DNA from 3 places in the Pseudomonas halotolerans genome. Region 2 is predicted to be linked to each of the others. Evidence: predicted binding sites of a transcription regulator. Region 2 holds the regulator's gene; each other region holds the start of a gene.
The links. The regulator FliA, encoded in region 2, starts transcription of late flagellar genes. The targets are predictions, from matches to a motif close to CTAAAGTTTNNNNNNNNNNNGCCGNTAA.
Positions count from the first base shown of each region.

Region 1: a site for FliA is predicted at 5,023-5,050, ahead of AAIS01_RS03850 (methyl-accepting chemotaxis protein). Genes of this name have one in related genera too.
Region 3: a site for FliA is predicted at 6,939-6,966, ahead of AAIS01_RS11615 (methyl-accepting chemotaxis protein). Genes of this name have one in related genera too.

Region 1 covers NZ_JBCNTJ010000002.1:302,216-312,791, forward strand. Annotated here, with positions in the region: gene AAIS01_RS03830 (methyl-accepting chemotaxis protein) at 1-903, opposite strand, end outside; gene AAIS01_RS03835 (chemotaxis protein CheA) at 937-3,036, opposite strand; gene AAIS01_RS03840 (STAS domain-containing protein) at 3,076-3,360, opposite strand; gene AAIS01_RS03845 (response regulator) at 3,376-3,744, opposite strand; gene AAIS01_RS03850 (methyl-accepting chemotaxis protein) at 3,756-4,973, opposite strand; gene AAIS01_RS03855 (MATE family efflux transporter) at 5,362-6,708, shown strand; gene AAIS01_RS03860 (HAD-IA family hydrolase) at 6,877-7,533, shown strand; gene ppnN (nucleotide 5'-monophosphate nucleosidase PpnN) at 7,665-9,038, opposite strand; gene AAIS01_RS03870 (DUF3087 family protein) at 9,256-9,789, shown strand; gene AAIS01_RS03875 (DNA topoisomerase IB) at 9,836-10,576, opposite strand, start outside.
Region 2 covers NZ_JBCNTJ010000010.1:95,923-106,498, forward strand. Annotated here, with positions in the region: gene AAIS01_RS15390 (ParA family protein) at 1-343, opposite strand, end outside; gene motD (flagellar motor protein MotD) at 393-1,277, opposite strand; gene AAIS01_RS15400 (flagellar motor protein) at 1,293-2,033, opposite strand; gene AAIS01_RS15405 (protein-glutamate methylesterase/protein-glutamine glutaminase) at 2,033-3,157, opposite strand; gene AAIS01_RS15410 (chemotaxis protein CheA) at 3,206-5,491, opposite strand; gene AAIS01_RS15415 (protein phosphatase CheZ) at 5,522-6,307, opposite strand; gene AAIS01_RS15420 (chemotaxis response regulator CheY) at 6,326-6,697, opposite strand; gene fliA (RNA polymerase sigma factor FliA) at 6,864-7,607, opposite strand; gene fleN (flagellar synthesis regulator FleN) at 7,604-8,434, opposite strand; gene flhF (flagellar biosynthesis GTPase FlhF) at 8,552-9,901, opposite strand; gene flhA (flagellar biosynthesis protein FlhA) at 9,913-10,576, opposite strand, start outside.
Region 3 covers NZ_JBCNTJ010000007.1:41,194-51,769, forward strand. Annotated here, with positions in the region: gene AAIS01_RS11590 (xanthine phosphoribosyltransferase) at 1-282, opposite strand, end outside; gene rep (DNA helicase Rep) at 352-2,361, opposite strand; gene AAIS01_RS11600 (putative bifunctional diguanylate cyclase/phosphodiesterase) at 2,637-4,307, shown strand; gene AAIS01_RS11605 (NorM family multidrug efflux MATE transporter) at 4,416-5,810, opposite strand; gene AAIS01_RS11610 (LysR substrate-binding domain-containing protein) at 5,969-6,889, shown strand; gene AAIS01_RS11615 (methyl-accepting chemotaxis protein) at 7,078-9,054, shown strand; gene AAIS01_RS11620 (aldose 1-epimerase family protein) at 9,438-10,576, shown strand, end outside.

The sequences.
Region 1 (10,576 bases), on a different contig from region 2:
TTCTTCGACGCTGGCGGCCTGCTCGCTGGTGGCCTGGCTCATGGATTGCGCGGTGGCGCTGACTTCTTCGGAAGCGCTGGCCAGGTTGTCGGCGGCGTTGCGCACTTCACCGATGATATGGGACAGCTTGCCCACCATGTTCTGCATGGCGTTGAGGACCATGCCGGTTTCGTCTTTGGAGCCGCTTTGGATTTTCGCGTTCAGGTTGCCTTCGGCCAATTGCTCGGCGACCGAAACGGCCTGCTTCAAGGGGCGAGAGATGATCCGGGAAATGAACAGCGCCAAGCCCAGGCCCACCAGCAGGGCGGCAATCAGTACGGCAATGATCGACAGGCGCGCGTTCTCATACAGCTCAGTGCCGTGAGCGCTGGCCACATCGGCCCCGCTGGCATTGAGCTCGACCAGTTTCTGCAGGTCGGCGGTCACCAGATCGAAATGACGTTTGGATTCGCCCTTGAGCAACGTCTGGGCTTCGGTGGTCAGGTTTTGCCGGGACAGCGCGAACAGGTCTTTGCTGACGGCCAGGTAAGCGACCCAGTCGCTGCGAGCGGTGTCGAAAAGCTGGCGATCCTCTGCGCTGGAGAGCAGCTTTTCATAGGTTGCCAGGCGTGTTTCGAAGCCCTGTCTGGCTTCCTCGGCTTCTTGTTCAATCGCCGTGCGCTCCTGCTCGGAGTCGGCCGTAATCTGGCGATTTTCCTTAAGGCGATAATTCGCCGCGTAGAAACGCATCCCTGAGGCGGCGCGCATCGAAGCCATCCAGTTTTCGCGGATATCGATGGTGGTGCCGTTGACCTCGTTGAGTTGGATGATCGAGAACACCCCCATGACGGCGGTCAACGCGAGCACCACCAGAAATGAGGTGATCAGTTTGGTGGCGATTCTAAGATCGTAGAACCATTTCATTGGGAAGTACCTCTCCATGGAATTGCTAAAGCGTCAGCGAACAGTGGCTTGTTGTAATGGGGGTGTGGTGTAGCGGTTGTCGGTTTGGGCGATCTGGGTCAGTAGCGCCGGCACGTCGAGAATCAACGCCACCGCGCCGCTGCCCAGAATGGTCGAGCCGCTGATGCCGCGTAGCGCGCCGAACAACTTGCCCAAAGGTTTGATCACGGTCTGGAATTCACCGAGCAGGTCATCCACCACCAGCCCGGCCTTGAGTTCGGCGTAGCGCACCACCACCACGTTCTGCCGACGCGAGGCCGGGCCTTCGTGGTTGAAGTGATCGCGCAGGTACACCAGCGGCAGCACTTCACCGCGCAGGTCAAGGTAGCCTTGTTCGCGGCTGCAAACCCCATCGTCCTCGCTCAACTCGATGCATTCCTGAACCATGTCCAGGGGGATGACGTACGTGGACAGGCCGATGCCCACCAGAAAACCATTGATGATCGCCAGCGTCAGCGGCAGGCGGATGCGCACCACGGTGCCCTGGCCCGGTTGGCTGTCCAGATCGACGGTGCCGCGCAGCAGGGTAATGTTGCGCTTGACCACGTCCATGCCGACGCCACGCCCGGAAAGGTTGGTGACGGCCTGGGCGGTGGAGAAGCCGGGTTCGAAGATCAGGTTGTAGATTTCCTGGTCGCTGGGGCTGGCGCCGGGGGTGACCAGGCCGCGTTCCTGGGCTTTTTCCAGAATCCGGTCACGGTTCAGGCCGGCGCCGTCGTCGGCGATTTCCAGCACGATGCTGCCCGAGTCGTGATAGGCATTGAGGTGCAGATGACCCTTGGCCGGTTTACCGGCCGCCAGCCGCGCCTCGGCGGTTTCGATGCCGTGGTCCATGGCGTTGCGCAACAGGTGCATTAGCGGGTCGCCGATTTTTTCCACCACGGTTTTATCCAGCTCGGTTTCCGCACCGCTGATGATCAGGTCGATGTCCTTGCCCAGTTCCTGGCTGACATCGCGCACCACCCGGCGAAACCGATTGAAGGTTTCCCCGATGGGGATCATGCGCAGACGCAAGGCGCCGTCGAGAATTTCTTCCACCAGCCCGGACACCGTTGAAGTCGATTCCTGCAACGAGTCGTCGTTGCAGTGGCGGGCCAGGAGGCTGGCGCCGGCGCTGGCGATGACCAGTTCGCCCACCAGGTTGATCAACTCGTCGAGCTTGTCGGCGTTGACCCGCACATAGGCGCCGTCCTTGGCTTTGCCGTCGCTGGTCGCCGGTTGCTTGTCGGGCGTGACCTGAGCGGGCATGCGCGCAGCCGAACGCTGGTCCGGCATCAGTTGGCCGGTGGTGACCATTGCCGTGTTGGGGTCATCCTGCTCTTGGAAGGTTGCAACCAGCCCGGTGTTCATCGGCGGCGCAGGGTCATCAATGGCGACGATCTGGATCTGGCAATCCTCGCGCACGAAATCGAAAACTTCGTTGATCGCCCCATGGCCGGCAGCCGAACTGAATTCAATGTCGAACCCCAGGTAGCAGGACTCGGCGTCCCAGGTTTCGGCCGAGGGCATTGTGTCGGTCAGTGTGGTGATATGGATGATTTCGCCCAGGGTTTGCAGGTAACGCAGGAATGACAGCGGGTCCATGCCGTTGCGGAACACCTCCGGGCCAAAACGCAGGGCGATGTGCCAGAGGCGCGTTTCGGCGGACGGTAGTGTGTCGCTTGCTTCGGCGGGCTTCGGGGCTTCGGCAGGCGAGGGCGCCTGATATTCCTGAAGGATCTGGCACAGCTCCATTTCCCGGGCCAGGGCCGGTGGCGCCAGCGTCGCACCCTGGTTGGCCACCACGTTGATCAGTTCCAGCATGTGATCACTGGACTTGAGCAACACGGCGATCAGGCCGGCGTCCACTTCGACGCTGCCGTTGCGCAACCGATCGAGCACGTCTTCGACGATGTGGGTGAAACTGACGATGGGTTCCAGGCCGAACAACCCGGCCGAGCCCTTGATCGTATGGGCCGCCCGGAAGATCGCGCCGATGGCATCATCGTCACCCGGGTCGCTTTCCAGTTGCAGCAGGGACTCTTCCATTGCCTGCAACTGTTCCCGTGCCTCGACGATGAACGTTTGTTGTGCCTGATCCAGATTGATGCTCACGCTCATATCCTTTGTCGTGTCCCACGTGTTGCGGGGCCGCTAGGCAACCAGGTTGCACAGGGCGAGTGTTTCGATAACGGCTTTGCTCTGGCCTGTTATCTGAAGCCGGGTACCGGCCTTGGGGGCCTCACGCTGGACCATCAGCAGCAGCTGAAGGCCGGCGCCGTCCATTTCCGTGATCTGCGACAGATCCAGCGCCATGCGCGGCGTCGCTCCCAGGTGTGGCAGCCACTGCGCGGCGAGGTCGGCGACGGTGTAGATCGTCAGTTCGCCGTCGATCTGCACCTGCGCGGTGTCATCCTGTGTTTCGTACAGCAACGGCATTTCACTCTCCGCGAATCAAGGAAGAATCAGCTTGGACACCGCCGCCAACATCTGCGCCGGCTGGAAGGGCTTGACCACCCAGGCCTTGGCGCCTGCCGCCTGGCCCTCGAGTTTTTTCGACTCCTGGGATTCGGTGGTGAGCATGATGATTGGCGTGAACTTGTAGCTGGCCAGCTTCTTGACCTCCTTGACGAAGGTGATGCCGTCCATGTTCGGCATGTTCACGTCACTGATGATCAGGTGCACCTTCTGGCCGTTGAGCTTGCCCAGTGCATCCTTGCCATCGCTGGCCTCGATTACGTCGTAGCCGGCACTTTTCAGCGCGATGCCGACAACCTGCCGAACGCTCGCGGAGTCGTCGACAACCAATACACTTTTAGCCATGAACGGCTCTCCTAGAAGAAGGTTATTTCCTGTGAATTCTGTTGCGCGCCCGATTCGCCATGATGGTTGCGGCGTTGTTCTTCGGTGGCGTAAGTGGTTTCCATGCGCGCCAGCCATTGGCGGGCATCGATGGAAACGGCCTGGTCGGGCGACTGACTGGCCTGCTGCATATGCACATGCAGGTCCTCGATGTTGTCGCGCACGTGGCTGAGGATCTGGCTGACCCGATCCTGGAATTGCAGGTTGACCAGCACTTCGGTGAGCTCGTCGCGAATACCGAAGCTTTCCTGTTGCAACATGTCGGCCGATTCGGCCAACCGCCCGGTGACGCTCTTGAAGCGTTCCAGCACGCGCTGGATGCTGTCCTCGGAGACGGTGACCGACTGGCTGTCCTGATCCGCGCCGCTGGAGGCGGCCTGGACCAATTGAGTGATGGCGTTATTGATGATGTCGACCTTGGCCGACATCTGCTGGCCGGTCTCGCTGGATTTGCTCGACAGACTGCGCACGGCGTCGGCCACCACCGCAAAACCGCGCCCGGCTTCGCCCGCACGGGCGGCTTCGATGGCGGCGTTGAGGGCCAGCAGGTTGGTTTGCGCGGCAATGGCCGCGACATCGGCGGCCATGGTCCGCAGCTCGCCGGTGTAGGCGGTGAGGTTACGCACCTGGGCCAGGGTTTCATCGCGGCTGGCCTGGGTGGCTTTCAGGGAGTCGATGACCTGGACCAGCTCACCTTCGCTTTGGGCCAGTACCTGTACGGCGCCGCCACTGCTTTTGCCGGCCAGCTCACCGGCGGCCAGTTGCGAGGCTTGCACGGTGTCTTCCAGGCGTGAAGAAATACCGGTGAAGCGACTGGTCAGCGAGACAATCGCGGTTTCGGTCTGCTGCCGGGAGCTTTCCACCTGCTTGGCCCAGATCGGCATGGCACCGAGGATGACTTCGTTGAGTTGCGCGCCGGCCTTATGGCTCAGGTGGTCGGAGGCGTGCAGCGAGTGATGGGCAATGGCGGCGGCGACGGCTCTGTCGATCTGCTGGTGCTGGGCGCGGGCAGCCCACACGCCGACCCCGGCGCCAATGGCCAGGAGCACGGCGCACAACCCCAGGTTTTGTGTACTTGGACCGTTGAGAACCAGCAGGCCGACGCTCGCGATCAGGGCCACAAACAAGCTGGACCAAAGAATGCGCGGCGGAGTTTGGGATTGGGAATGACCGTGTGAATACGACGTCATGGTTCGGTCCTTGAACAGTGTTGCTAACAGGTTATTTGCGAATAACTGGTTATCTGCGACCCCACCCCGGACTTTAAGACCGGTCGTCCGATTCAGGCATGGCCGAGGGCGTTGACCTGTCCAGTGAGTGGCACTGTGCTACTTCAGGTTAGACGCAGTCCCTGAAATGTCGAGGCGCACTGACGAACAGATGAGTCGCGCACAACCCCCTCTATGTAGAGGGACTCTGTGGGAGCAAGGCTTGCCCGCGAAGCAGGCGACTCGGTTCCAGATCGAGCGCATGACCTTCATCGCGGGCAAGCCTTGCTCCCACAGATATTCTCGCCACAGGTTTGGATTGAGCTAAATTACTTCCCACCGGATTTTGAACCTGCCATCACGAGCCCTCATGCCCACCCAGCCTCTCTGGAAAATCTACCTGCTGTTCCTGGCCCCCATGGTCCTGTCCAATTTCCTGCAATCCATGTCCGGCACGCTCAATAGCATCTACATCGGCCAGATGCTCGGCACCCAGGCATTGGCGGCAGTGTCGGGCATGTTTCCCATCCTGTTTTTCTTTATCGCGCTGGTGATTGGCCTGGGCGCGGGAGCGGGGGTATTGATCGGGCAGGCCTACGGCGCCAGGGAAACCGGCACGGTGAAGGCGATTGCCGGCACCACGTTGCTGCTGGCGGCGATCATCGGGCTAGTGGCGGCGGTGCTCGGCAGTGTGTTCGCGCGCCAGGCGCTGCAGGGGCTAGGGACTCCGGCCGATGTGCTGGAGGACGCGGTGTCCTATGCCCGGGTGATGATGTGGATCCTGCCGATATTGCTCGTGTTCGTGGTGTTTACCCAGTTGTTGCGCGGGGTGAGCGATACGCTGTCGCCCATGCTGGCGCTGCTGGTGTCCACCGGTGTCGGGCTATTGCTGACACCGGCGCTGATTCGCGGTTGGCTGGGGCTGCCGCAAATGGGCATCCAGAGCGCGGCGCTGGCGGGGCTAGTGGGTACGGCAGCGGCCATGGTCATGCTGGCGTGGCGCCTGAACCGTCGCGAGCATGCGCTGGCGCCGGACCGGGCGTTATTCGCGGCGATGCGCCTGGACATGGACATCCTCGGCAAGGTGTTGCGCATCGGCCTGCCCACGGGGTTGCAGATGGTGGTGATCTCGCTGTCGGAGCTGGTGATCCTGGCGCTGGTCAATGGCCACGGATCCCAGGCCACGGCCGCCTACGGCGCGGTGACGCAGATCGTCAATTACGTGCAGTTCCCGGCGCTGTCGATTGCCATCACCGCCTCGATCCTCGGCGCCCAGGCCATCGGCGCCGGGCGTCTGGAGCGCCTGGGGCCGATCCTGCGTACGGGGCTGTTGATCAACGTCTGGCTCACCGGTGGACTGGTGGTCTCGGGGTATCTGTTGTCTCACTGGCTGCTGGGGCTGTTCATCACCGACCCGGCGGCGCGAATCCAGGCTGAGCACCTGCTGCACATCATGCTCTGGAGCCTGCTGGTCTTCGGCTTCCAGGCCGTGATCGGCGGCATCATGCGCGCCAGCGGCACGGTGCTGATGCCCGTGGCGATTTCGATCTTCTGCATCGTCGGCGTTCAGCTGCCAGTGGCCTACCTGCTGGACGCGCACTTCGGTCTGCAAGGGGTATGGATGGCGTTTCCGGTGGCTTACTTGAGCATGCTGGTGTTGCAGACGCTGTACTACAAGATGGTCTGGCAGCATCAGCGGATTGAGCGGTTGGTGTAGAGCGCAGCAGGTGATTTTGTGGGAGCGGGCTTGCTCGCGAAGGCGGTGGATCAGTCAATATTGATGTTGAATGAAACACCGCCTTCGCGAGCAAGCCCGCTCCCACAAGGGTTCTGTGCCTGGCGATGTTACAGTGACCCTCATCCCCCTTCATCACCGAGGATCCCGATGTCAGACCACCGTTCCTACCGCGCCTTCCTCTTCGACATGGACGGCACGCTGCTCAATTCCATCGTCGCTGCCGAGCGGATCTGGACGCGCTGGGCCCTTCGTCACGGCGTGGAGGTGGCGAGCTTTCTGCCGACCATCCACGGCGTGCGCGCCATCGACACCATTGCCCGCCAGCACCTGCCAGGGGTAGATGCCCTGGCCGAGGCCGAGCAGATTACCCGCGAGGAAATCGAAGACGTGGAAGGTGTGGTGCCCGTGCCCGGTGCTGCGGCATTTCTGAACAGCCTGCCGCCCCTGCAATGGGCCATCGTCACCTCGGCGCCCATGGCGCTAGCCTTGCGCCGTATGGAAGCGGCCGGCATTCCTCGTCCGGCGGTGATGGTCACCGCCGAGGATGTCAGCGACGGCAAACCCAACCCTACCTGTTATCGACTGGCTGCTGAGCGTCTGCAAGTCGCACCACAGGAATGCCTGGTGTTCGAGGATGCCGAAGCGGGCATCAAGGCCGGCGAAGCGGCTGGGGCGGATGTGCGGGTGGTGACGGCGACGCATACGCATCCGGTGGCCACCCCCCATCCGCTGATCAAGGATTACCGTGAGCTTGGCGTTGAGGTGGATGAGGCCGGACGGATGCGGCTGAACCCGACGCTGTGACCGCAGCAGAACCCCTGTGGGAGCGGGCTTGCTCGCGAAGGCGTCGGCGCATCCGGCATTGATGTAGCCTGACACACCGCCTTCGCGAGCAAGCCCGCTCCCACAGGGGGGGTGACAACCTTCAGAGTCGGTCAGGTCACCACGCGGTAGCACGGTTCATACGCGGCGCCGCCCGGCAGTTTCATGCGGTGCTGGGCGACGAAGGCCTGGAGCAGCCGGTCGAGGGGTTCCATGATGGCGGCGTCGCCGTGGATCTCGTAAGGGCCGTGTTCTTCGATCAGGCGGATGCCCTTGTCCTTGACGTTACCGGCCACGATCCCCGAGAACGCTCGGCGCAAGTTGGCGGCCAGTTCGTGGGCGGGCAGGTCACGCCTCAGGCCCAGGCTGGCCATGTTGGCGTGGGTCGGGTCGAACGGACGCTGGAAGCCTTCGTCGATTTTCAGCAACCAGTTGAAGTGGAAGGCGTCGTTGCGTTCGCGGCGGAACTGTTTGACCGCTTTGAGCCCTTGGGTCATCTGCCGCGCCACTTCGGCCGGATCGTCGATGATGATCTGGTAATGCTTCTGTGCAGCCTCGCCCAGGGTCGCACCGACAAAGGCATGCAGTTGATCAAGGTACGGCGCGGCGCTCTTGGGCCCGGTAAGAACGACCGGGAAGGGCAGGTCCTGGTTGGCCGGGTGCATGAGAATGCCCAGCAGGTAGAGGAACTCTTCCGCCGTACCGGCGCCGCCCGGGAAGATGATGATGCCGTGACCCACACGCACGAAAGCTTCCAGGCGCTTCTCGATGTCCGGCAGGATCACCAGCTCATTGACGATCGGGTTCGGCGCTTCGGCGGCGATGATGCCAGGCTCCGTCAGGCCCAGGTAACGGCCGCCGTGGATGCGCTGTTTGGCGTGGGCGATGGTGGCGCCTTTCATCGGGCCTTTCATCACGCCCGGGCCGCAGCCGGTGCAGATGTCCAGGCTGCGCAGGCCCAGTTCGTGGCCGACTTTCTTGGTGTATTTGTATTCTTCGGTGTTGATCGAGTGGCCGCCCCAGCACACAACGATTTTTGGCTCCACCCCAGGGCGCAATGTGCGGGCGTTGCGCAGCAGGTGGAAGACGTAGTCGCTGATGCCTTGGGAGGAACTGAGGTCGATGCGCTGGCTGTCCAGTTCGTTCTCGGTGTAGACGATGTCGCGCAGGGCGCTGAACAGCATCTCGCGGGTGCTGGCGATCATTTCGCCATCGACGAAGGCGTCGGCCGGGGCGTTCAGCAGTTCCAGGCGTACGCCCCGGTCTTGCTGGTGAATACGGATCTCGAAGTCCTTGTAGGCTTCCAGGATGGTCTTGGCGTTATCGACATGGGCGCCGGTGTTGAGAATGGCCAGGGCGCACTGGCGGAAGAGGGTATAGATACTGCCGGAACCGGCTTCACTCAGTTGCTGGACTTCGCGCTGGGACAAAGTCTCCAGGCTGCCCTTCGGGCTGACCGAGGCGTTGATTACATGTCTTTGATTCATTCAGCTTTCCTTGAAAACGATGCCGTACTCACAACGACGGCATCTTGAAAAAAACGTCCACACAGAAAGATCGCACGATCCTTGCGGTATCGCCATGGACTTTGATCCGGATCCTTCGGGTCGGTTGCAACACAAAATGAGCCCCAGCATAGCTAAATCCACCGGGCAGGCGATAATGCGGGACTTTTTTTACGCCGCACAAGGAAATTGCACCGCGATGTTCGAGCTCAAGCCGTGGGACGCCGAAGTCTACCGACGCCAGACCCGACGCAGTACCCTCATCGTCGCCGTGACGTTCCTGGCACTGGCGATGCTGTTGTCCAGCCTTTCGGTGATGCTGTTCGGCACGCCCGGGGGGGATAATTTCCGCTTCAATCTCGGCGGGGTGATTGCCGCGGTACTGGTGATGGTCGCCTTGATGCGCCTGTATTTCTGGTCGCAGCCGTGGATGGCCGCGGCGGTGTACGGCTGGCAGCTCAAGCGCAGCTTGATGAGCATCACCAATGTGATGCACCAGGTGAAGGCCGGGGTGCAGGCCCAGGATCCCGCGGCCATGAAACTGTTGCGTTTCTATCACCTGGGGCTGACCCAGATGCATCAGCTCGATGCCAATTCCAGCGCCCAGGGCTCAGTCACCCGGGAGGCCGACGAGCACCTTGCGGCAATGCAGGCGCTCAACCTTGAGGCTGAACAGCCATGCCTGGACCCTGCCTGGATCGAGGCGGTGAAAAGGGCTTACAGCCAGCGCTGATCGATATCGCAGAAGCCAACCTGCCCCGGTTGGCGTTCGCGCGGGGTCAGCAGGCTTGGGCAGCTTGGGCCATGCGTTGCAGAAACATCGCCAGTGCGGCTTCCTCTTCGCTGAGGCCTTTGCGGACCCGAGGGTTGGGCAGCTCCTTCAAAGAGCCCAGCAGGAAACCCTCCACCACGGCGGGATGGATGTAGCATTTACGACAGACGGACGGTGTATTGCCCAGTTGCCGGGCGACCTGCCTGACCATTTCGGCGAGGTGTTTTTTTGCCTCAGTCTCGGTTTCCCAGCACAGCAGTCGCAGCCCCGCCAACGCCGCCGCGCTGCCGGCCCAGGTGCGGTAGTCCTTGGCGGTGAAGTCCGCGCCGGTGAGGCGCTTGAGGTAGGCGTTGATGTCGGACGAGCTGATGGAGTGGCGTTCGCCGTTGTCGTCCAGGTACTGGAACAGGTTCTGCCCGGGTATTTCCTGGCAGCGCTTGATGATCCGCGCCAGACGCCGGTCTTTCACGGTGATCTGGTGTTCGACGCCGCTCTTGCCACGGAACTGGAAGGCAATGGCGCTGCCGTTGACCTCGACGTGCTTGCTGCGCAGGGTGGTCAGGCCGTAGGAGCGGTTGTCCCGCGCATACTGGGGGTTGCCGACCCGGATCAGGGTGACGTCCAGCAACGTGATCACCGTGGCCATGACCTTGTCGCGGCTGAATCCGGGCGTGGCCAGGATCTGTTCTAGGCGTTTGCGCAAGCGCGGCAGGGTACGGCCGAACTCCAGCATTCGGGAGTATTTGTC
Region 2 (10,576 bases):
TCTTGGCGATCACCAGGCCCAGGCCGCTTTGTCCCGGCGACTGCCGTTCCAGGGTCGCCAGGGCGGTGCTGGAGGGCAGCAGGGAAATCCGCTCGTCGCTGGTGGACAGCAGCAACTGCCCCGGCAGGCCTTCGGGCACCCCGCCCTTGTGCAGGAACAAGTCGTAGTTGCTGTGCTCCAGGCTGTCGGGATCGTAACCAAAGTAGCTGGTCATCGAGCCGTGGGGGTCCAGATCGACCATGACCACGCGCTTGCCCGCCTCGGCCAGCAATCCGGCTAAAGCGATGGAAGATGTGGTTTTACCCACACCACCTTTTTGATTGGCGACTGCCCAGACTCTCATTCGGATTGTTCCTCCCGGCCGAAACAGGCTCGACCGAGAAATAGCTCGGTTATAAAGCGGGTGACGGAGAATTGACGGCGCTCTGTCTTCCCGGCGACTTGGGCTGGGTCGGTGCAGTTTGTGTGCCAGCACGCTTCAATGCCGCATCCGGTGTTGCATGGGCCGTGCCGGTTCCGGTCAGGCTACGGCGCACTTCAAGGTTGCGCGACACCACCAGCACCACTCGCCGGTTGCGCGCACGCCCCTCGGCGGTGGCATTGTTGGCCACCGGCTGGAATTCACCATAGCCCACCGACGCCAGCCGGCCGGGATTTACGCCCTGCATGGCGAGCATGCGCACGATGCTCGCCGAACGGGCCGATGACAGTTCCCAGTTGGTCGGGTACTGCGCAGTGCGAATCGGCTGATCGTCGGTGAAGCCTTCAACGTGGATTGGGTTGTCGAACGGCCTGAGGATCGCGGCCACTTTGTCGATGATGTTGAACGCCATGTCGCTGGGCATGGCGTCGCCGCTGCCAAACAACAGGCTGGAATTGAGTTCGATCTCAACCCACAACTCGTTGCCGCGCACGGTCATCTGATTGGAGCTGATCAGATCGCCAAACGCCGCGCTGATGTCATCGGCAATGCTTTTCAACGGATCGCTGCCGCCAGCGATACCGGCATCGACCTGCTCGGAGTCCCTGACCAGCGGTTTGGCCGGTGTAGTGGTCTTGGGCCGTTCGTCGCCGATAGGGATGGGCTTGAGGGCGCGGTCCGAGTCGGTAAAGACTCCGATCAGCGCCTCGGAAATCACCTTGTACTTGCCTTCGTTGACCGACGAGATCGAATACATGACCACGAAAAAAGCGAACAGCAGCGTGATGAAGTCGGCGTAAGAGACGAGCCAGCGTTCATGGTTGACGTGTTCTTCACGATGCCTGCGACGTGCCATTTTCCATGTCTCCCATCAGTCCATGAAGCCCTGGAGCTTCAACTCAATGGAACGCGGGTTTTCACCTTCGGCGATCGACAGGATCCCTTCCAGCAACATTTCGCGATAACGCGACTGGCGCAACGCGATGGACTTGAGCTTGGCGGCGATCGGCAGCAACACCAGGTTGGCACTGGCCACACCATAAATGGTCGCGACGAAGGCCACCGCGATGCCGCTGCCCAGTTGCGACGGATCGGCCAGGTTACCCATCACGTGGATCAGGCCCATCACCGCACCGATGATGCCGATAGTCGGTGCATAGCCACCCATGCTTTCAAAGACTTTGGCCGCTTCGATGTCACGGCTTTCCTGCGTGTAGAAATCCACTTCCAGGATGCTGCGGATGGCTTCCGGCTCGGCGCCGTCCACCAGCAGTTGCAAGCCTTTGCGCGAGTAGCTGTCGGGTTCGGCGTCGGCCACCCCTTCCAGGCCCAGCAAGCCTTCCTTGCGAGCGGTCAGGCTCCAGTTCACCACGCGGTCGATGCCTCCGGCCAGGTCGACTCGCGGCGGGAACAAGATCCAGATGAGCACCTGCATGGCGCGTTTGAAGGCGCTCATGGGCGACTGCAACAGTGCAGCGCCGATGGTGCCGCCGATCACGATCAAAGCGGCCGGACCGTTGGCCAGCGCCCCCAGGTGACCGCCTTCCAGGTAATTGCCACCAATGATGGCGACGAACGCCATGATGATGCCGATCAGGCTGAGCACATCCATTACAGGCACGCCTCGACCAGATGTCTACCTATGTCATCCAGCCCGTACACCGCGTCGGCCAGATCCGCTTTGACAATCGCCATCGGCATGCCATAGATCACGCAACTGGCTTCATCCTGGGCCCAAATGGCGCTGCCGCCCTGCTTGAGCAGGCGCGCGCCTTCGCGACCGTCGGCGCCCATGCCGGTGAGCACCACCGCCAGAACTTTGTCGCCGTAGGATTTAGCTGCGGAACCGAAAGTGATGTCCACGCACGGTTTGTAATTGAGTCGCTCATCGCCGGGCAGGATTTTCACCGCGCCGCGACCGTCGATCATCATCTGCTTGCCGCCCGGCGCCAGCAGCGCCAGGCCCGGACGCAGAATGTCACCGTCCTCGGCCTCTTTGACGCTGATACGACACAGCTTGTCGAGACGCTCGGCGAACGCCTTGGTAAAGGCTGCGGGCATATGCTGGATCAGCACGATCGGCGCCGGGAAGTTGGCCGGCAACTGGGTCAGGACCCGTTGCAAGGCCACCGGGCCGCCGGTGGACGTACCAATGGCAACCAGTTTGTAGGCTTTGCGCTTGGGGGCCGGCGACGATGAGGCACTGGCTGGCGCGGAACGGTTTGGCACTGGGGCCGGGGCACTGCGCGCAGGGGCCGGGTTGAAGCTGCCCGAAGAAGCCGGGGCTGGCGCCGGTGCAGGCGTTGGCGCAGGTGTGCTATAGGCACCGACACGCCGGTTGCTGCGGGAAATACTGTGGACCTTCTCGCACAGCAACTGCCGAACCTTGTCGGGGTTGCGCGAAATGTCTTCGAAGTTTTTCGGCAGGAAATCCACCGCCCCGGCGTCCAGCGCATCGAGGGTCACTCGGGCGCCTTCGTGAGTCAGGGAGGAGAACATCAATACGGGGGTCGGGCAGCGCTGCATGATATGCCGCACCGCCGTGATGCCATCCATCATCGGCATCTCGTAGTCCATGGTGATCACGTCCGGCTTGAGCGCCAGCGCCTGATCGATTGCCTCTTTGCCGTTGGTCGCCGTACCGACGACCTGAATACTCGGGTCCGCCGAGAGAATTTCCGAGACGCGGCGGCGGAAAAACCCCGAATCGTCCACCACCAGGACTTTAACTACCATAAACACTCCGTTAGACGAGACGCGGCTGCAGGCCGCGCCCCTCCAGAATCAAATACGCCGTGCGGCGTAACGCTTGAGCATGCTTGGCACATCGAGGATCAGTGCGATGCGACCGTCGCCAGTGATGGTGGCGCCGGACATGCCCGGGGTGCCCTGGAGCATCTTGCCCAACGGCTTGATGACCACTTCTTCCTGGCCCACCAACTGGTCGACGACGAAGCCGATCCGCTGGGTGCCCACCGAAAGGATCACCACGTGGCCTTCGCCCTGCTCGACATGAGCCGCGGAGCTGACCAGCCAGCGCTTGAGGTAGAACAGCGGCAGGGCCTTGTCCCGCACGATCACCACTTCCTGGCCGTCCACCACGTTGGTGCGCGACAGGTCGAGGTGGAAGATCTCGTTGACATTGACCAGTGGGAAGGCGAACGCCTGGTTGCCCAGCATCACCATCAGCGTCGGCATGATCGCCAGGGTCAGCGGGACCTTGATGACGATTTTCGAGCCCTGGCCCTTGGTCGAGTAGATGTTGATCGAACCGTTGAGCTGGGAAATCTTGGTCTTCACCACGTCCATGCCCACGCCACGGCCCGACACGTCGGAAATCTCCGTCTTGGTCGAGAACCCCGGGGCGAAGATCAGGTTGTAGCACTCGGTATCGCTCAGGCGGTCGGCGGCATCCTTGTCCATCACACCGCGCTTCACCGCGATGGAGCGCAGTACGTTCGGGTCCATGCCTTTGCCGTCGTCGGAGATCGACAGCAGGATGTGGTCGCCTTCCTGCTCGGCGGCCAACACCACCTTGCCGCTGCGGGGCTTGCCTGACTCTTCGCGCTCTTGCGGCGACTCGATACCGTGGTCGACCGCGTTGCGCACCAAGTGGACCAACGGGTCGGCCAGGGCCTCGACCAGGTTCTTGTCCAGGTCGGTCTCTTCGCCCACCAGTTCCAGGTTGATTTCTTTCTTGAGCTGGCGTGCCAAGTCACGAACCAGGCGCGGGAAGCGCCCGAAGACTTTCTTGATCGGCTGCATACGGGTCTTCATGACCGCAGTCTGCAAATCAGCCGTGACCACGTCCAGGTTCGACACGGCCTTGGCCATGGCTTCGTCCTGGCTGTTGAGGCCCAGGCGCACCAGGCGGTTACGCACCAGCACCAGTTCGCCGACCATGTTCATGATCTCGTCCAGGCGAGCGGTGTCGACCCGAACAGTCGTCTCGGCTTCGCTGGCCGGTTTATCCGCCGGCGCAGCCGCCGGTGCACGGGCTGGCGCCGGGGCGGCCGCAGCGGCAGGCTTGGGCGTCTCAGCCTTCGGTTCCGGTGCCTTGGCGGCGGGTTTGGCCGCGGCCTTCTCCGCTGGCGCAGCCGCTGTGGCAGTGGCGGCAGGCGCAGTGGCTGCTGAGGCGGTGCCGACCTCGCTGAACTTGCCCTTGCCGTGCAGTTCGTCGAGCAGTGATTCGAACTCGTGATCGCTGATCAGGTCGCTGCCCGCTGCGGCGGCGGCAGGCTTGGCTGGGGTCGGCGCCGAAGCGATGGCCGAATCCAGTGCGTCCACGGCAAAGTTGCCCTTGCCGTGCAACTGATCGAGCAAAGCCTCGAACTCATCGTCGGTGATATCGGAGTTGTCGCCCGCTGCTTTCGGGGCGGCAGGGGCAGCCGGGGCAGCCGGGGCGCTCGGCGGGACGACTGCATCCACGGCGAACTGGCCCTTGCCGTGAAGCTGATCGAGCAGCGACTCGAACTCGGCGTCGGTGATTTCATCGCTGGTGGCGGCATCGGCGGCCGGCGCAGCCGGGGCAGCAGGCGCAGCCGGAGCCTGGGCTTGGGCCTTGACGGCGTTCAGCGAGTCCAGCAGTTGTTCGAATTCGTTATCGGTGATATCGCCGGACTCCTCGGCGACCGGCTCGGCAACGACCGGTTCGGCGGCGGGGGCGACCTCGTCAGCCGATTGCGGCTCAGCCAGGCGTGACAGCGCGGCGAGCAGCTCAGGCGTAGCAGCAGTGATCGGTGAGCGCTCGCGCACTTCGCTGAACATGCTGTTGACCGCGTCCAGCGCTTCGAGCACCACGTCCATCAATTCCGAGTCAACGCGACGCTCACCCTTGCGCAGGATGTCGAACACGTTCTCGGCAATGTGACAGCACTCCACCAGCTCATTGAGCTGGAGGAAGCCGGCGCCTCCTTTTACAGTGTGGAAACCGCGAAAAATTGCATTGAGCAGATCCGCATCATCCGGTCGGCTTTCCAGCTCGACCAGTTGTTCGGAAAGTTGCTCTAGAATCTCGCCGGCCTCAACCAGGAAATCCTGAAGGATCTCTTCATCGGCGCCGAAGCTCATTAATGGCTGCTCCTAAAACAGGGCTAAAACTCAGAATCCAAGGCTGGACAGCAAATCGTCCACATCGTCCTGACCGGACACAACGTCTTCTCTTTTATCGGCATGAATCTGCGGACCTTCACCCTGAGAGAGATGTTTTTGTGGATCTTTTTCAGCAAGTATCGCTTCACGGTCGTGTTCGATGCCTGCAAAGCGGTCGACCTGGCTGGCCATCAACACCAGTTTGAGCAGGTTGCTTTCCACTTCGGTGACCAGTTGGGTCACGCGCTTGATCACCTGGCCGGTCAGGTCTTGATAGTCCTGAGCCAGCAGAATGTCATTTAGGTTGCTCGCCACGGCGCGGTTCTCGGTGCTGCTGCGCGTCAGGAAACCGTCAACCCGACGGGCCAGCTCCCGAAACTCCTCAGCGCCGACTTCACGCCGCATGAACCGACCCCAGTCGGTGCTCAAGGCCTGGGCTTCATCGCTCAGGCCGTTGACCAGCGGCGTTGCGTTCTCCACCAGGTCCATGGTGCGGTTGGCCGCGGCCTCAGTCAGCTTGACCACATACCCCAGACGCTCGGTGGCGTCGGTGATCTGCGAGACTTCCTCGGCCTGCGGCATGTTCGGGTCGATCTGAAAATTGACAATCGCGCTGTGCAGTTCACGCGTGAGCTTGCCCACTTCCTGATACAGACCGCGATCACGGGTCTGGTTGAGCTCATGGATCATTTGAACCGCATCGCCAAAGCGGCCTTTTTCAAGGCTGTCGACCAGTTCGCGGGCATGTTTTTTCAGGGTCGATTCGAAATCACCCATTGAAGATTCGTTATCCATAGCTCCCCCGTGGCGCCGTTAACCGATGCGTTCGAAGATTTTTTCGATCTTCTCTTTCAACGCCTGGGCCGTGAAGGGTTTGACCACATAGCCGTTCACACCGGCCTGAGCCGCTTCGATGATCTGCTCGCGCTTGGCTTCGGCAGTGACCATCAGCACCGGAAGGTGCTTGAGTTTTTCGTCGGCGCGCACATGGCGCAGCAAGTCGATACCGGTCATGCCGGGCATGTTCCAGTCAGTCACCAGAAAGTCGATGCTTCCGCTGTTGAGAACCGGAATGGCAGTGGTGCCATCGTCGGCCTCGACCGTGTTGGTGAACCCAAGGTCACGCAACAGGTTTTTTATGATCCGCCGCATCGTTGAGAAGTCATCAACGATGAGGATTTTCATGTTCTTGTCCAATTCGACCTCCAAGCAGTCTTAAACGCGCCCAGCACCTGAACGCGCCATTTCAATCAATCCGGCACAACACTCGACAACGGTCTGGAGGACAACGGAGAAAGACTGGCTCAGCGCAGGCCAGGCCAGACTCGTTCGCAGTGTCCCCACACTGCTGTCAGCGCGCTCGCCACTCCCCCAAACGCCCCCGCAAACGGGCCGCGCACTGGCTGTGTAACTGGCTGACCCGCGATTCGCTGACCCCCAGGACCTCACCGATTTCCTTGAGGTTCAGCTCTTCGTCGTAGTACAGCGCCAAGACCAGTCGCTCACGCTCCGGCAAATTGGCAATCGCATCCGCCAGCGCGCTCTGGAAACGTTCATCTTCCAGGTCACGCGATGGCTCCATGTGAGCACTCGCGCCGTCCTCGTGCAGCCCTTCGTGTTCGCCGTCCTGCAACAGGTCGTCGAAACTGAACAGGCGACTGCCCAAGGTATCGTTCAAAATCCCGTAATAATCATCGAGACTCAATTGGAGTTCGGCCGCAACCTCATGATCTTTAGCGTCACGCCCGGTTTTAGCTTCAATGGCGCGAATGGCGTCACTGACCATGCGGGTATTGCGGTGCACCGAACGCGGTGCCCAGTCGCCCTTGCGGACTTCGTCGAGCATTGCCCCGCGGATGCGAATACCGGCATAGGTCTCAAAGCTGGCGCCCTTGCTCGCGTCGTATTTGTTCGACACTTCGAGCAGCCCGATCATGCCCGCCTGGATCAGATCCTCGACCTGGACACTGGCCGGCAACCGCGCCAGCAAGTGATAGGCGATACGTTTGACCAGCGGGGCATAACGCTCAATCAATTCGTATTGGGCGTCCCGTGCCGATTTTTTGTAGAGATGGTTGTAACCGCTGGCTGTCATAACACGGGCCCTGCTGTTTGTTGCACGAGACGCTCGACGAAAAACTCCAGATGCCCGCGAGGGTTGGCCGGCAATGGCCAGGTATCAACCTTCTGGGCAATAGCCTTGAACGCCAGTGCGCATTTGGAACGGGGAAAAGCTTCATAAACCGCACGTTGCTTCTGGACGGCCTTGCGTACGCTTTCGTCGTAGGGCACTGCGCCGACGTATTGTAGGGCGACGTCCAGGAAGCGATCCGTGACCTTTGTCAACTTGGCGAACAGGTTGCGGCCTTCCTGCGGGCTCTGGGCCATGTTGGCCAGGACGCGGAAGCGGTTCATGCCGTAGTCACGGTTCAGTAATTTGATCAGGGCATAGGCGTCGGTGATGGACGTCGGTTCGTCGCAGACCACCAGCAACACTTCCTGGGCAGCGCGTACGAAACTGACGACCGAATCACCGATACCGGCAGCCGTGTCGATCACCAGCACATCGAGGTTGTCACCGATGTCGCTGAAGGCCTGGATCAGACCGGCGTGTTGAGCCGGAGTCAGATGGACCATGCTCTGGGTGCCCGAGGCAGCCGGCACGATGCGAATCCCGCCGGGCCCCTGCAGCAGCACGTCGCGCAGTTCGCAGCGGCCCTCTATCACATCCGCCAGCGTGCGCTTGGGGGTAAGCCCCAGCAGCACATCGACGTTCGCCAGGCCCAGGTCGGCGTCCAGCAGCATGACCCGTCGGCCAAGCTCTGCCAGAGCCAGGGACAAGTTCACTGACACGTTAGTCTTGCCGACGCCACCTTTGCCGCCGGTCACCGCGATCACCTGTACGGGATGCATGCTGCCCATGTTCGTTCTTTACCTTGTCTTACTTAGACGGAGGCCACATTACTGGCTGCGCGCTCGCATGAAGGAACAATGCATGGCAGACCATCGATGTAGGTACAAAAAATATTCATGATTACCTCAGCCGACCTGCTTGGTCGGGCTGTGGTAGATGTCAGCGAACATATCAGCCATGGCTTCTTCGCTGGGTTCTTCCTGCATTTGCACACTCACGGCACGACTGACCAGTTGATGACGGCGCGGCAGATGCAAATCATCCGGGATCCGCGGCCCGTCGGTCAGGTAGGCCACCGGTAAATCATGACCGATCGCCAGGCTCAACACCTCGCCCAGGCTTGCCGTTTCGTCCAGCTTAGTCAGGATGCAGCCGGCCAGCCCGCAGCGTTTGTAGCTGTGGTATGCGGCGGTTAGAACCTGTTTCTGGCTGGTGGTTGCCAACACGAGATAATTTTTTGACCGGATACCACGCCCGGCCAGGCTTTCAAGCTGCATGCGCAGGGCCGGATCGCTGGCTTGCAGGCCGGCGGTATCGATCAGCACGACGCGCTTGCGCAGCAACGGTTCCAGCGCCTGGGCCAGGGACTGGCCCGGATCCACATGGGTGACGGATACATTGAGGATACGGCCCAGGGTCTTGAGTTGTTCCTGGGCACCGATACGGAAACTGTCCATGCTCACCAGGGCGATGCTCTGGGCGCCGTACTTGAGTACATAACGCGCCGCGAGCTTGGCCAGGGTGGTGGTCTTGCCCATGCCGGCCGGACCGACCATGGCAATGACTCCCCCCTCTTCCAGCGGCTCGACTTCTGGCGTGGCGATCATCCGCGCCAGGTGCGCCAGCAGCATGCGCCAGGCCTGGCGAGGTTCTTCGATATCGTTGATCAGCGCCAGCAGGTCGCGGGACAACGGGCCGGACAGGCCGATGCGTTGCAGGCGACGCCACAGGTTAGCCTGGGCCGGACGGTTGCCTTGCAACTGGTTCCAGGCCAGAGAGCCGAGCTGAACTTCCATCAGTTCACGCAGGCTGTTGAGTTCGAAGCGCATCGAGTCCAGCGCACGCGGGTCGACACCACCGCCTGATGCGGCCTGAACCGGTGCTGGACGACGCGGCTCAGCCTTGGCCTGCTCGACCAGCGGCTCGGCAGCGGTCAACGGCAGTCCGGCGGTCAGTGGCTGGCCAGCGAACAATTGACGATTGGTGCCCGCACTGGCTTCGCCGTCGCTGCTGCGCAAGCTCAATTCGGCCTGGGCACTGGCGATGCGCGACTGGGTCTTGCGCAGCTCATCCTCGAGCTCCATGTTCGGAACTCGCGGGGCCAGCGCCGACAGTTTGTAATCCAGGGCCGCCGTCAGCTCGACACCGCCGGCGATCCGACGGTTGCCGATGATGGCTGCTTCAGCGCCCAGCTCGTCACGAACCAGCTTCATGGCCTGACGCATATCGGCGGCGAAAAAACGCTTCACTTGCATAAACCACTACCTCAGCCGTTGGGCCCTACTGTCGCAACGATGGTCACTTGCTTGTTGTCCGGTATTTCCTGGTACGCCAGCACATGCAGCCCCGGGACCGCGAGGCGCCCGAACCGCGAGAGCATCGCGCGAATCGGACCGGCCACCAGCAGGATCACCGGTTGGCCTTGCATCTCCTGCCGCTGGGCTGCATCGATCAGCGAACGCTGCAGCTTCTCGGCCATGCTTGGCTCCAGCAGAACGCCCTCTTCCGAGCCTTGTCCTGCCTTCTGCAGACTATTGAGCAATATCTGTTCCAACCTTGGCTCCAGCGTGATCACAGGCAGCTCGGACTCAGTGCCTACAATGCTTTGGACGATTGCGCGGGATACGCCAACCCGCACCGCAGCGACCAGAGCGGCGGTATCTTGACTCTTGGAGGCGTTGTTGGCGATCGCCTCGGCAATGCTGCGAATGTCGCGAACCGGCACCTGCTCGGCCAACAGCGCCTGCAACACCTTGAGCAATTGCGACAACGAAACCACGCCGGGCACCAGCTCTTCGGCCAACTTCGGCGAGCCTTTGGCCAGCACTTGCAGCAATTGCTGGACTTCTTCGTGGCCGATCAGCTCGCTGGAGTGCTTGTACAGAATCTGGTTCAAGTGGGTCGCGACCACGGTACTGGCGTCCACCACG
Region 3 (10,576 bases), on a different contig from region 2:
CGCTGACAACAGGTTCTCCGTCAGGGTCAGGGAGTGTTGTTTGCGGGCAAAAATCACCGGAACGCCCAGGTTCAGGCCGGTCATGATCGCCGGGGCAATGCCCGAAGCTTCGATGGTGACGATCTTGGTGATGCCCGAATCCTTGAACAGCGCGGCAAATTCGTCGCCGATCAGTTTCATCAATTGCGGGTCGATCTGGTGGTTCAGAAAAGCATCGACTTTCAGAACCTGATCGGAAAGTACGATGCCGTGTTCACGAATTTTCTGCTGCAGGGCTTCCATCAAGCCTCCTTTAATGACGCCTTCGGCGCCCCTGGAAATGGGTAAAAGTTCGCTGAAAAGTAGTCGATTCTAGCGCTTGAGCATCGCTCGTATATCGGCCAGGGCGCTATTGCCGCGAACGGCCTTGACCTCGGTCGGTGTGTCGTCATTGCCTTCCCAGGCCAGATCGTCCGGCGGCAGCTCATCGAGGAAGCGGCTCGGGGCGCAGTCGATCACCTCGCCGTATTGCTTGCGCTTGGCGGCGAAGGTAAAGGCCAGCGTCTGACGTGCGCGGGTAATACCGACGTAGGCCAGGCGCCGCTCTTCTTCGATGGTGTCGGCTTCGATGCTGGAGCGGTGGGGCAGGATCTCTTCTTCCATGCCCATGATGAACACGTAGGGGAATTCCAGCCCCTTGGAGGCGTGAAGAGTCATCATCTGCACGCCTTCGGCGCCGTCCTCTTCTTCCTGCTGGCGTTCAAGCATGTCCCGCAGCACGAGCTTGCCGATGGCGTCCTCGACAGTCATGTCACCGTCTTCGTCCTTTTCCAGGGTGTTTTTCAACGCCTCGATCAAGAACCAGACGTTGCCCATGCGATAGTCCGCGGCCTTGTCACTGGAGCTGTTGGTGCGCAGCCAGTTCTCGTAGTCGATGTCCATGACCATGCTGCGCAACGCCGAGATCGGGTCTTCGCCAGCGCATTGTTCGCGCACCTTGTCCATGAAGCGTTTGAAGCGCGCCAGACGGTCGGTGAAGCGGCTGTCCAGATGCTCGCCCAGGCCGATTTCGTCGGTGGCGGCGTACATCGAGATTTTGCGCTCGGTGGCGTAGTTGCCGAGTTTTTCCAGGGTGGTCGAGCCGATTTCCCGGCGCGGGACGTTGATCACCCGCAGGAAGGCGTTGTCGTCGTCCGGGTTCACGATCAAGCGGAAATAGGCCATCAGGTCCTTCACTTCCTGACGGCCGAAAAAGCTGTTGCCCCCCGACAGGCGATACGGGATTTGGTGATGCTGCAACTTCAGCTCGATCAGCTTGGCCTGGTAGTTGCCGCGATACAGGATCGCGAAGTCGCTGTACGGCCGGTCGGTGCGCAGGTGCAGGCTGAGGATTTCCATGGCCACGCGCTCGGCTTCGGCGTCTTCGTTGCGGCAGCGGATCACGCGGATCTCGTCGCCGTGGCCCATCTCGCTCCACAGTTGCTTTTCGAACTCGTGGGGGTTGTTGGAGATCAACACGTTGGCGCAGCGCAGGATGCGGCTGGTGGAGCGGTAGTTCTGCTCCAGCATCACCACTTTGAGCGACGGGTAGTCTTCCTTGAGCAACATCAGGTTTTCCGGCCGCGCGCCGCGCCAGGCGTAGATCGACTGGTCGTCGTCGCCCACCACGGTGAACTGGTTGCGGATGCCGATCAGCAGCTTCACCAGCAGATACTGGCTGGCGTTGGTGTCCTGGTATTCATCCACCAGCAGGTAGCGGACCTTGTTCTGCCACTTTTCAAGGATGTCGGCGTGGTCCTGAAACAGCTTGACCGGTAGCAGGATCAGGTCGTCGAAGTCCACCGCGTTGAACGCCTTGAGCGTGCGCTGGTAATGAGCGTACACGATGGCGGCGGTCTGTTCCTTGGGATTACGGGCGTTTTCCAGGGCCTGGGGCGGCAGGATCAGGTCGTTTTTCCAGGCGCCGATCATGTTCTTGATCTCGTCCACGCCGTCGTCGCCCGAATATTCCTTTTGCATGATGTCGGTCATCAGCGCCTTGACATCGGTCTCGTCGAAAATCGAGAAACCCGGCTTGTAGCCCAGCCGTGCATGTTCCTTGCGGATGATGTTCAGGCCCAGGTTATGGAAAGTGCAAACCGTCAGACCACGGCCTTCGCCGGCGCGCAGCAGGCCGCCGACGCGCTCTTTCATTTCCCGGGCGGCCTTGTTGGTGAAGGTCATGGCGACGATATACTGGGCGCGAATACCGCAATTCTGGATCAGGTGCGCGATCTTGCGGGTGATCACACTGGTCTTGCCGGAGCCTGCACCGGCGAGCACCAAAAGAGGGCCGCCGACATAGTTCACGGCTTCTTGCTGCCGGGGATTGAGTCGGGACATGACAGGGTCAGGGAGTCGTTTGCGAAATGGGCCGGCATTTTAACAGGCTCAGAGAATTGTGCTGCTCTGTCCGACTTGTGACGTAACACAGTATTGTCATTTGCCGCTTTTGCTACTTTCACGCAGGATGTGGGGCGAATTTGCCTCTAACGTTCGACTTCGAGTGTAAAAAAGCCGTCTAAAGCAAGTGTTTGAGAACCATTGGCATTGGTCATTAGCGGTCAGCAGGTCATAATGCCCGGCGCCTATTACCTTGCAGAGTCTAGGGAGTCAGCTTGTCAACGTCTGTCGAACCCTTGCGTTTGCTGCTATTGGCCGAAGAGCCGGTATGGTCAGCGATTTTGCGCGAGTGCCTGACCCCCATGGGGCCGTCGGTCGTGTTGATCAGTGCCCCGAGCTGGGAGTCGGTCAGCAGCCTGTTCGAAGACACCCACAACGCGGTACTGCTGACTGTTGCGGCGCTGCAACCGGCACCCGGTCGTTGTCGTTTGCCGACTGTCCTGTTGCTTGAGCACGAACCTGCGAACCCGCCTGATGGCGTCAGCGATTGGCTGGTGCGTGATGTGCTTGATGCGGCCACTCTGCGCCGTTGCCTGCGCCATGTGCGCGAGCGTGGGGTGCTGGAAAACACGCTGCAGCGTCTCGCCGAACAGGATCCGTTGACCGGCATCGCCAATCGCCAGGGCTTCCAAACCCTGCTGGCGGCGCGCCTGGCTGAAAACGAAGGTCGTGGCCTGGCGCTCGGTCATCTGGATCTGGATAACTTCCGTCACGCCAACGATGCCCTCGGCCACCAGGCCGGTGACCGCTTGATCCTGCAAGTCGTGTCGAGGCTCAAAGGTTCGCTTGAGGCCGGTGATCAACTGGCACGCCTGGGCAGCGACGAATTCGCCCTGCTGATCGACACCCGCCGGGCGCCTCAGCGGGCTGAATGGATGGCCGAGCGCATCACCGAAGCCATGGCCGAACCCTATTGGGTCGATGGTGAAAGCCTGCTGATCGGTTGCAGCCTGGGGATCGCCCACGCGCGCGCCCAGGCCGGTGCGGACCCGCTGATGTGGCACGCTCATATCGCCATGCAGCAGGCCAAGAGCACACAGGGTTGCACCTTTCATATCTTCAACGAACGCATCAATCGCAATGCCCGCAGCCTCGCTGACCTGGAGAGCGAATTGCGCCGGGCGCTGCGTCGCGACGAGCTGGAGCTGCATTACCAGCCGCGATTGGACCTCGTGGGCGGCAATATTGTCGGCCTCGAAGCCCTGGTGCGCTGGCGCCACGGCGAACGCGGGCTTCTGCCACCCAGTGAGTTCGTCCCGCTGGCCGAACAGAGCGGGCTGATCGTGCCGTTGGGCTACTGGGTGATTTCCCGGGCGTTGCGGGACATGCAATCGCTGCGCGAGCGGGGGTTGGCGCCGTTGCACATGGCGGTCAACCTGTCGTTCCGGCAGTTTCAGGACAGCCAGTTGCTGCCGACCCTGAGCCGCTTGATCGCCGAGCGGGGCGTCGAGGCTCAATGGTTGGAATTCGAACTCACCGAAACCGCCGTCATGCGCCGCAGCGAATTGGTCAAACAGACCATGGATGCCCTGGGTCGTCTGGGGGTGCGCTTTTCCCTGGATGACTTCGGCACCGGCTTCTCCTCGTTCGTGCACCTCAACAGCTTGCCCATCGCCTTGCTCAAGATCGACAAGAGCTTCGTGGGTGGCATGGAGCAGCGCGAGGAAAATCGCAAATTGGTCCATGCGATGATCAACCTGGCCCACAACCTCAACCTGGAAGTAGTGGCCGAAGGTGTAGAAACCCAGGAACAACTGGACTTGCTACGCGGCTTTGGTTGCGACCAGGTGCAGGGTTTCCTGATCAGCAAGCCGTTGCCGTTTCCGGAGTTGGTTGAGTACTTGACGTTCGAGGGTGATCAGCAGTCGATGCTGGAAATCAGCTGACACAAAACCCTGTGGGAGCGGGCTTGCTCGCGAAGACGGTGGATCAGTCGATATATTTCTGGCTGATACACCGCCTTCGCGAGCAAGCCCGCTCCCACATAGGGAACCTCAGTCGGCTTGGATGCTTTCGAAACGCCTCAGCCCAGGCTCACTGCGGATCATCCGCTTCATCTTCCACTCAAACGCCGCCGTCAGGCTCACCGCCGCGCAGGCCAGACCCAGGGCCAAGCCCCACCAGACGCCGGTCGGTCCCCAGTTCAGGTGGAAGGCCATCCACCAGGCCGCCGGTGCGCCAATCAGCCAATAACAACCCAGGCCCACCAGGAAGGTGGTCTTGGCGTCCTTGAGCCCACGGATACAGCCCATGGCAATGGTTTGCGCGCCGTCGAACAGCTCGAACCACGCCGCTACCGCCAACAGGCTCACTGCGAGCTCGATCACCCCACGAAACGCCGGGTCGTCGTGGTCCAGGAACAAGCCGACCAAGGGGTTTGGCAGCAGCCAGAACACCATGGCGAACGCCAGCATGACCGCTGCGCCGAAGCCGATGCCCACCCGACCGGCCAGCCGTGCCATCAGCAGTTGCCCGGCGCCATAGTGCTGGCCGATGCGCATGGTGATTGCATACGACATTCCCGCCGGAACCATGAACGCCACCGAGACGATCTGCAGGGCGATCTGGTGCGCTGCCAAGGGGGTGCTGCCCATGGTGCCGATGCACAGCGCGGCGAACGCGAACAGCCCGACTTCCACCGCGTAAGTGCCGCCAATGGGTAGGCCCAGGCGCCACAGTTCCTTGAGGTAGTGACGGTTGGGGCGCGACAGACCCTTGAGCAACGGATAAGCGCGGTAGGCGTGATGCCGGTGAATATGCCAGGCCAGCGCCAGGGCCATGCAGTTGGCAACGATGGCTGTGACCAGGCCGATGCCCATCAGCCCCAGTTTTGGCAAGCCGAACATGCCGGTGATCAGTGCGTAATTGAGCAGGAAGTTGGCCACCGTGCCGCCAAGGCTGATCACCATCACTGGCGTAGCCCGGCCGATGGCGCTGGTGAAGCCGCGCAGGGCCATGAAGCTCAGATAGCCGGGCAGGGCGAATGGCAGGGCCAGCAAGAACTGGCCGGCGGCCAGGACGTTGGTTTCAGTCTGGCCGAACAGCAACAGAACCGGCTTGAGGTTCCACAGCAGGAGCCCGGCCACCAACGCCATCAACCAGGCCAGCCACAACCCGGCCTGAGTCAGTCGGGTGGCGCCTTCGACATCACCGGCGCCCTGCCGAATCGCCACCAACGTGCCCACTGCGGCGATCACACCGATGCAAAAAATCGAGACGAATGAATAGCTCGCCGCGCCGAGTCCACCGCCGGCCAGGGCTTCGGGGCTCAGGCGCGCCATCATCAGGGTATCGGTCAGGACCATCAGCATGTGCGCCAACTGCGAGGCAATCAACGGCCCCGCCAGCCGCAGGATAGCCCAGAGTTCGATTCGCACCGGATGCTGCATGATCATCACACTCCATGTTCAAACAAGGCTGTAAAACGGTGATTCTCGGCGCTCTCAGCGGTTTGCACAAAAGGATAAAAGCGATCACTGGCATGATTAAAACTCATGCTGAAAACTTTCTGATAGGGTGCGTAACTATCGCCATAGGAGCTTTCCCGATGTCTCGTCGTCTCCCTCCTCTTTATGCGTTGCGGGCATTCGAAGCGGCGGCGCGATACAGCTCGTTCACCCGGGCGGCCGAAGAGCTGTCGATTACTCAAAGTGCCGTCAGCCGGCATATTCGTACACTCGAAGAGCACTTCGCCTGTCGGCTGTTCCAGCGCAGTGGCCGCAACTTGCAGTTGACCGAGGCGGCGCGGTTGCTGCTGCCGGGCGTGCGTGAGGGTTTCATGGCGCTGGAACGGGCCTGTCATACCTTGCATGGCGAAGATGGCATCCTGCGCATGAAGGCGCCGTCCACACTGACCATGCGTTGGCTGTTGGCGCGCCTGAGCCGCTTTCGGCATCTCCAGCCCGGTAACGAAGTGCAACTGACCAGCGCCTGGATGGACGTCGACTCGGTGGACTTCAACACCGAACCTTTCGACTGCGCGGTATTACTGGGTAACGGACATTTTCCTACTGACTGGGAGGCAAGCCTGCTGTTTCCCGAGGAACTGATACCGGTAGGCGCGCCGAACCTGTTGAACGATCAGCCTTGGGATGTGGCGCGGTTGGCCAGCGCAGAATTGCTCCATCCCACACCGGACCGTCGGGACTGGCGCAACTGGCTTTTGCGCATGGGCTTGTCCGATCAAGTCTCGCTCAAGGGCGGGCAGGTGTTCGATACGCTGGAACTGGGCATGATCGCGGCGGCGCGTGGTTACGGCGTGTCCATGGGTGATCTATTGATGGTGGCCGAGGACGTGGCCCAAGGGCGCTTGAGCCTGCCCTGGCCTACTGCCGTGGCCAGCGGCGAGCACTATTACCTCGTCTGGCCAAAAACCCGGCCAGGAGGTGAACGTTTGCGCCGTCTGAGCGATTTTCTCCAGAACGAAGTGAAGGCCATGCAATTACCTGACGTAAAGCGTCTTGGCTGAATCGTTGAAGCGCCCGTACTGGCCACCGGGCATTATTCCTTCCAAACCGCTCAAGTATTCGGTTTCGCCGCCGAATGTGTGGAAGTAGTACTTTCGTATTGGAAAGGGACTGCCTACATATCACCCGAATAAAATTGCCGAGTGTGCGACGTGATCAGGATGATCCGGTCACTTGGCCAGGAGCCGTCATGTCTCAACCTCGTGCCCGAATCGCCTCACAGCTGGGCCTTGCCCTCGCCGTGATACTGGCGATCGTGATCTCCGGCAGCACCGTCTTTGCCTTGCGCTCGCTGGACTCCGCCAACCTCGCGACCCGTGAAGAGCACCTGGCCAGCGAAGCGCGCCTCATGGCCGACCAGCTCAATACCTTCCATGGCACCCTGCGTGAAAGCACGCAGCGACTGAGCGGGCTGTTCGATAAACGTTTCAGCGTGGGCCTGAGCGTGCACCCGGATGAGCCGGTCGCGGTGGCAGGTGTGCAAGCTCCAACCCTGAGATTGGGCAGTGAAGTGTTGAACAACAACTTCAAGGAAGTTGATGAGTTCAAGCAGACAACCGCCGGGGTGGCGACGGTGTTCGTGCGCAGCGGCGACGATTTCATCCGCGTGAGCACTTCGTTGACCAAGCAGGACGGTACGCGGGCGATCGGCACTGTGCTCGACCGTGCTGGCCCGGCTTATGCCCCGGTAATGAGTGGGCAGAGCTATATTGGTCGGGCCTTGCTCTTCGGGCGCTTCTACATGTCGCAGTACACACCCGTACGCGATAGCAGCGGCAAGATCATTGCCGTGCTGTATGTGGGATTCGATTACACCGACGCGCAGAACGCCCAGTTCGAGAACCTCAAGCGCTTCCGTATCGGCCAGACCGGTTCGCTGGCCGTGCTGGATGAGCAAAACAAATGGCTGGTTCCGCCAGCGGGTGTGCAAGCGCTGGAGCAGGCGACCGCGACCATCAAGGAACTGGTCAAGAAGCCGGGCAAAGGTGCGTTCTGGAGCGATACCGCCGAAGACTTCTACAGCGTCGCCGTGCCGTTCGAGGACGGCCCATGGGCGGTGGTGGCGAGCATGCCGAAAGCCGAGATTCGCGCCGTGACCTGGAGTGTCGGTACGCAACTGGCTATCGGCAGTTTGCTGGCCATGTTGCTGGCCGTTGGCTCGGCCGTGTGGCTGCTGCGCAGCAAACTGGCTCCACTGGGCGATCTGGTGCGTCAGGCCGAGGCGCTGGGCGCCGGCGACCTGAGCGTGCGTCTGAACGTGTCGAGCCACGACGAAATCGGTCAGTTGGCCCGTGCTTTCAACCAGATGAGCCAGGCCCTGTCGACCATGGTCGAGCATATCCGCAAGGCCTCTCAAGAGGTCAATAGCCGAGCCCAGGCCCTGTCCGGATTATCCAGCGGGGCGTATGAGGGGATGGAGCAGCAGTCCGGCGAAATCACCAGCATGGCCGGTGCAGTGGAAGAATTCAGCGCTACCTCGTTGAACATCGCCGATAACATGGGCAACACCGAGCGCCTGGCCCAGGATAACGCCCAGCAAACTCGCATTGGCCGCACGTCGATGGATGAAGCGTCCTCGTCGCTGGAGCAAATTGCTGGCGCGCTGAACAGCACGGCCACGGTCATCAACACCTTGGGCCAGCGGTCCCAGGAAATCGGTGGCATTGTCGGGGTGATCACCTCGATCGCTGAACAAACCAACCTGCTGGCGCTCAACGCGGCCATCGAGGCCGCCCGTGCGGGCGAGCAGGGGCGGGGTTTTGCCGTGGTGGCTGACGAAGTCCGTAGCCTGGCCTCCCGTACCCGTCAGGCTACTGACGAAATTTCCGGCATGATCAACAGCATCCAGCAGGAAACCGGTAACGCCATCAGCACCATGGAAAAAGGCAACTTGCTGATGCAAGAAGGCTTGTCGCGCAATGCCAACGTGGCCTCGGCCCTGGCGCGCATCGACGAGCAAAGCCGTTCGGCCGGCCAGCAATTCGCGGCGATCACCACCGCCACTCAAGAGCAAAGCAGCACCGCCACCCTGCTCAGCAGCAACCTGCAAAGCATCGCCATGGCCAACAGCGAACAGCGCGAAGTGGTCTCGAACCTGGCGATCACCGCCAAGGAACTGGAAAAGCTGGCGCAGGACCTGCGCAAAGAGGTTGACCGGTTCCGCTGATACTCCTTCTGCCGATCCCGTCGCGAGCAAACTCACCCCAGAACCCTCTGGGAGCGAGTTTTCTCGCGAAGGCGGCGGCCTAGCCAACATCATCGCAACTGACCCACCGCTATCGCGAGCAAGCTCGCTCCCACAGGGGCTTGGCGGCGAACGGACATTTTGCGGCCATCCCCGATCAATGTGGGAGCGGGCTTGCTCGCGAAGAGGGCCTTAGGGCCAGCATCCCTGTAACTGACCCACCGATATCTAAAAGCAAACCTGTTTGCGCTAAGGCCGGTTGCTCCAGCACTGCGTCTTTTCAAGGTATTCGCTGTTTTTAAGCTTGCTGAAACGTTTCTTCAAGTCTATAAAAACCGCACAACTCCAAGAAAAGGCTGCCCCTTATGAATGCGCTCAAACTTGTCATCGCCCTCAGCGCCCTGGGCGCTACGTCCCACGCCATGGCCTGGGATTACGTCCTGCTCGACACCGATAAAGCTGCTCAGCCCTGGACAATCACCAGCCAGCAGCTCGGCGTGAAAACCGACAAGCCCTTCTCCGTGACGATGCGCACCCTGCATGGCGGTCGGCAAGAAGGCGTCAGCATCGTCGATATCGACAACGGCACGATGAAGCTCTCGGTCGTCCCGACGCGGGGCATGAACGTGCTGCAGGCCTCGGTCGGTGAAGTGCGTATGGGTTGGGATTCGCCGGTCAAGGAAGTGGTCAATCCGTCTTTCATCGAACTCAACGGCCGCGGTGGGCTGGGCTGGCTCGAAGGTTTCAACGAACTGGTGACCCGCTGTGGCTACGAATGGGTCGGCCATCCCGGCATGGACAACGGCGAGCTGCTGACTCTGCATGGCCGCGCCGCCAACATCCCGGCCAACAGAGTGACGCTGCACATCGATGAAAAGCCGCCTTATGCAATTACTCTGCGGGGCGAGCTGAAGGAGCAAGCCTTCAAGAAGGTCGATTTCTCGGTACAAACCGAACTGCTGACCGAGCCCGGCAGCGTGACCTTCGCGCTCAAGGACACACTGATCAACAATGGCGACTACCCGAAGGAATACCAGGCCCTCTACCACAGCAATTTCAGCACACCGTTCCTGGAACAGGGGGCTCGTTTCGCTGCACCGGTCAAGCAGGTCTCGCCGTTCAACGACAAGGCCAAGGGCGATCTGGCGGATTGGCAAACCTACCGAGGGCCAACCAAGGACTACGACGAAACCGTCTATAACGTTGTGCCTTATGCCGATGCCAAGGGCGACACGCTCACCGTGCTGCACAACAAGGCCGGTAGCCTCGGTGTATCGGTGGGCTTCAACACTGGTACGCTCCCGGTGTTCTCCCTGTGGAAAAACACTGACACCCAAGGTCAGGGTTACGTGACCGGGCTGGAGCCGGGCACCAGTTTCTCCTATAACCGCCGTTACCAGCGTCCCCTGGGCCTGGTGCCCACGATCGGACCAAAGGAGCACAGGCAATTCCAGATCCACTACAGCCTGTTGGCGGATAAAGGTGCCGTGGATAAAGCCCTCAA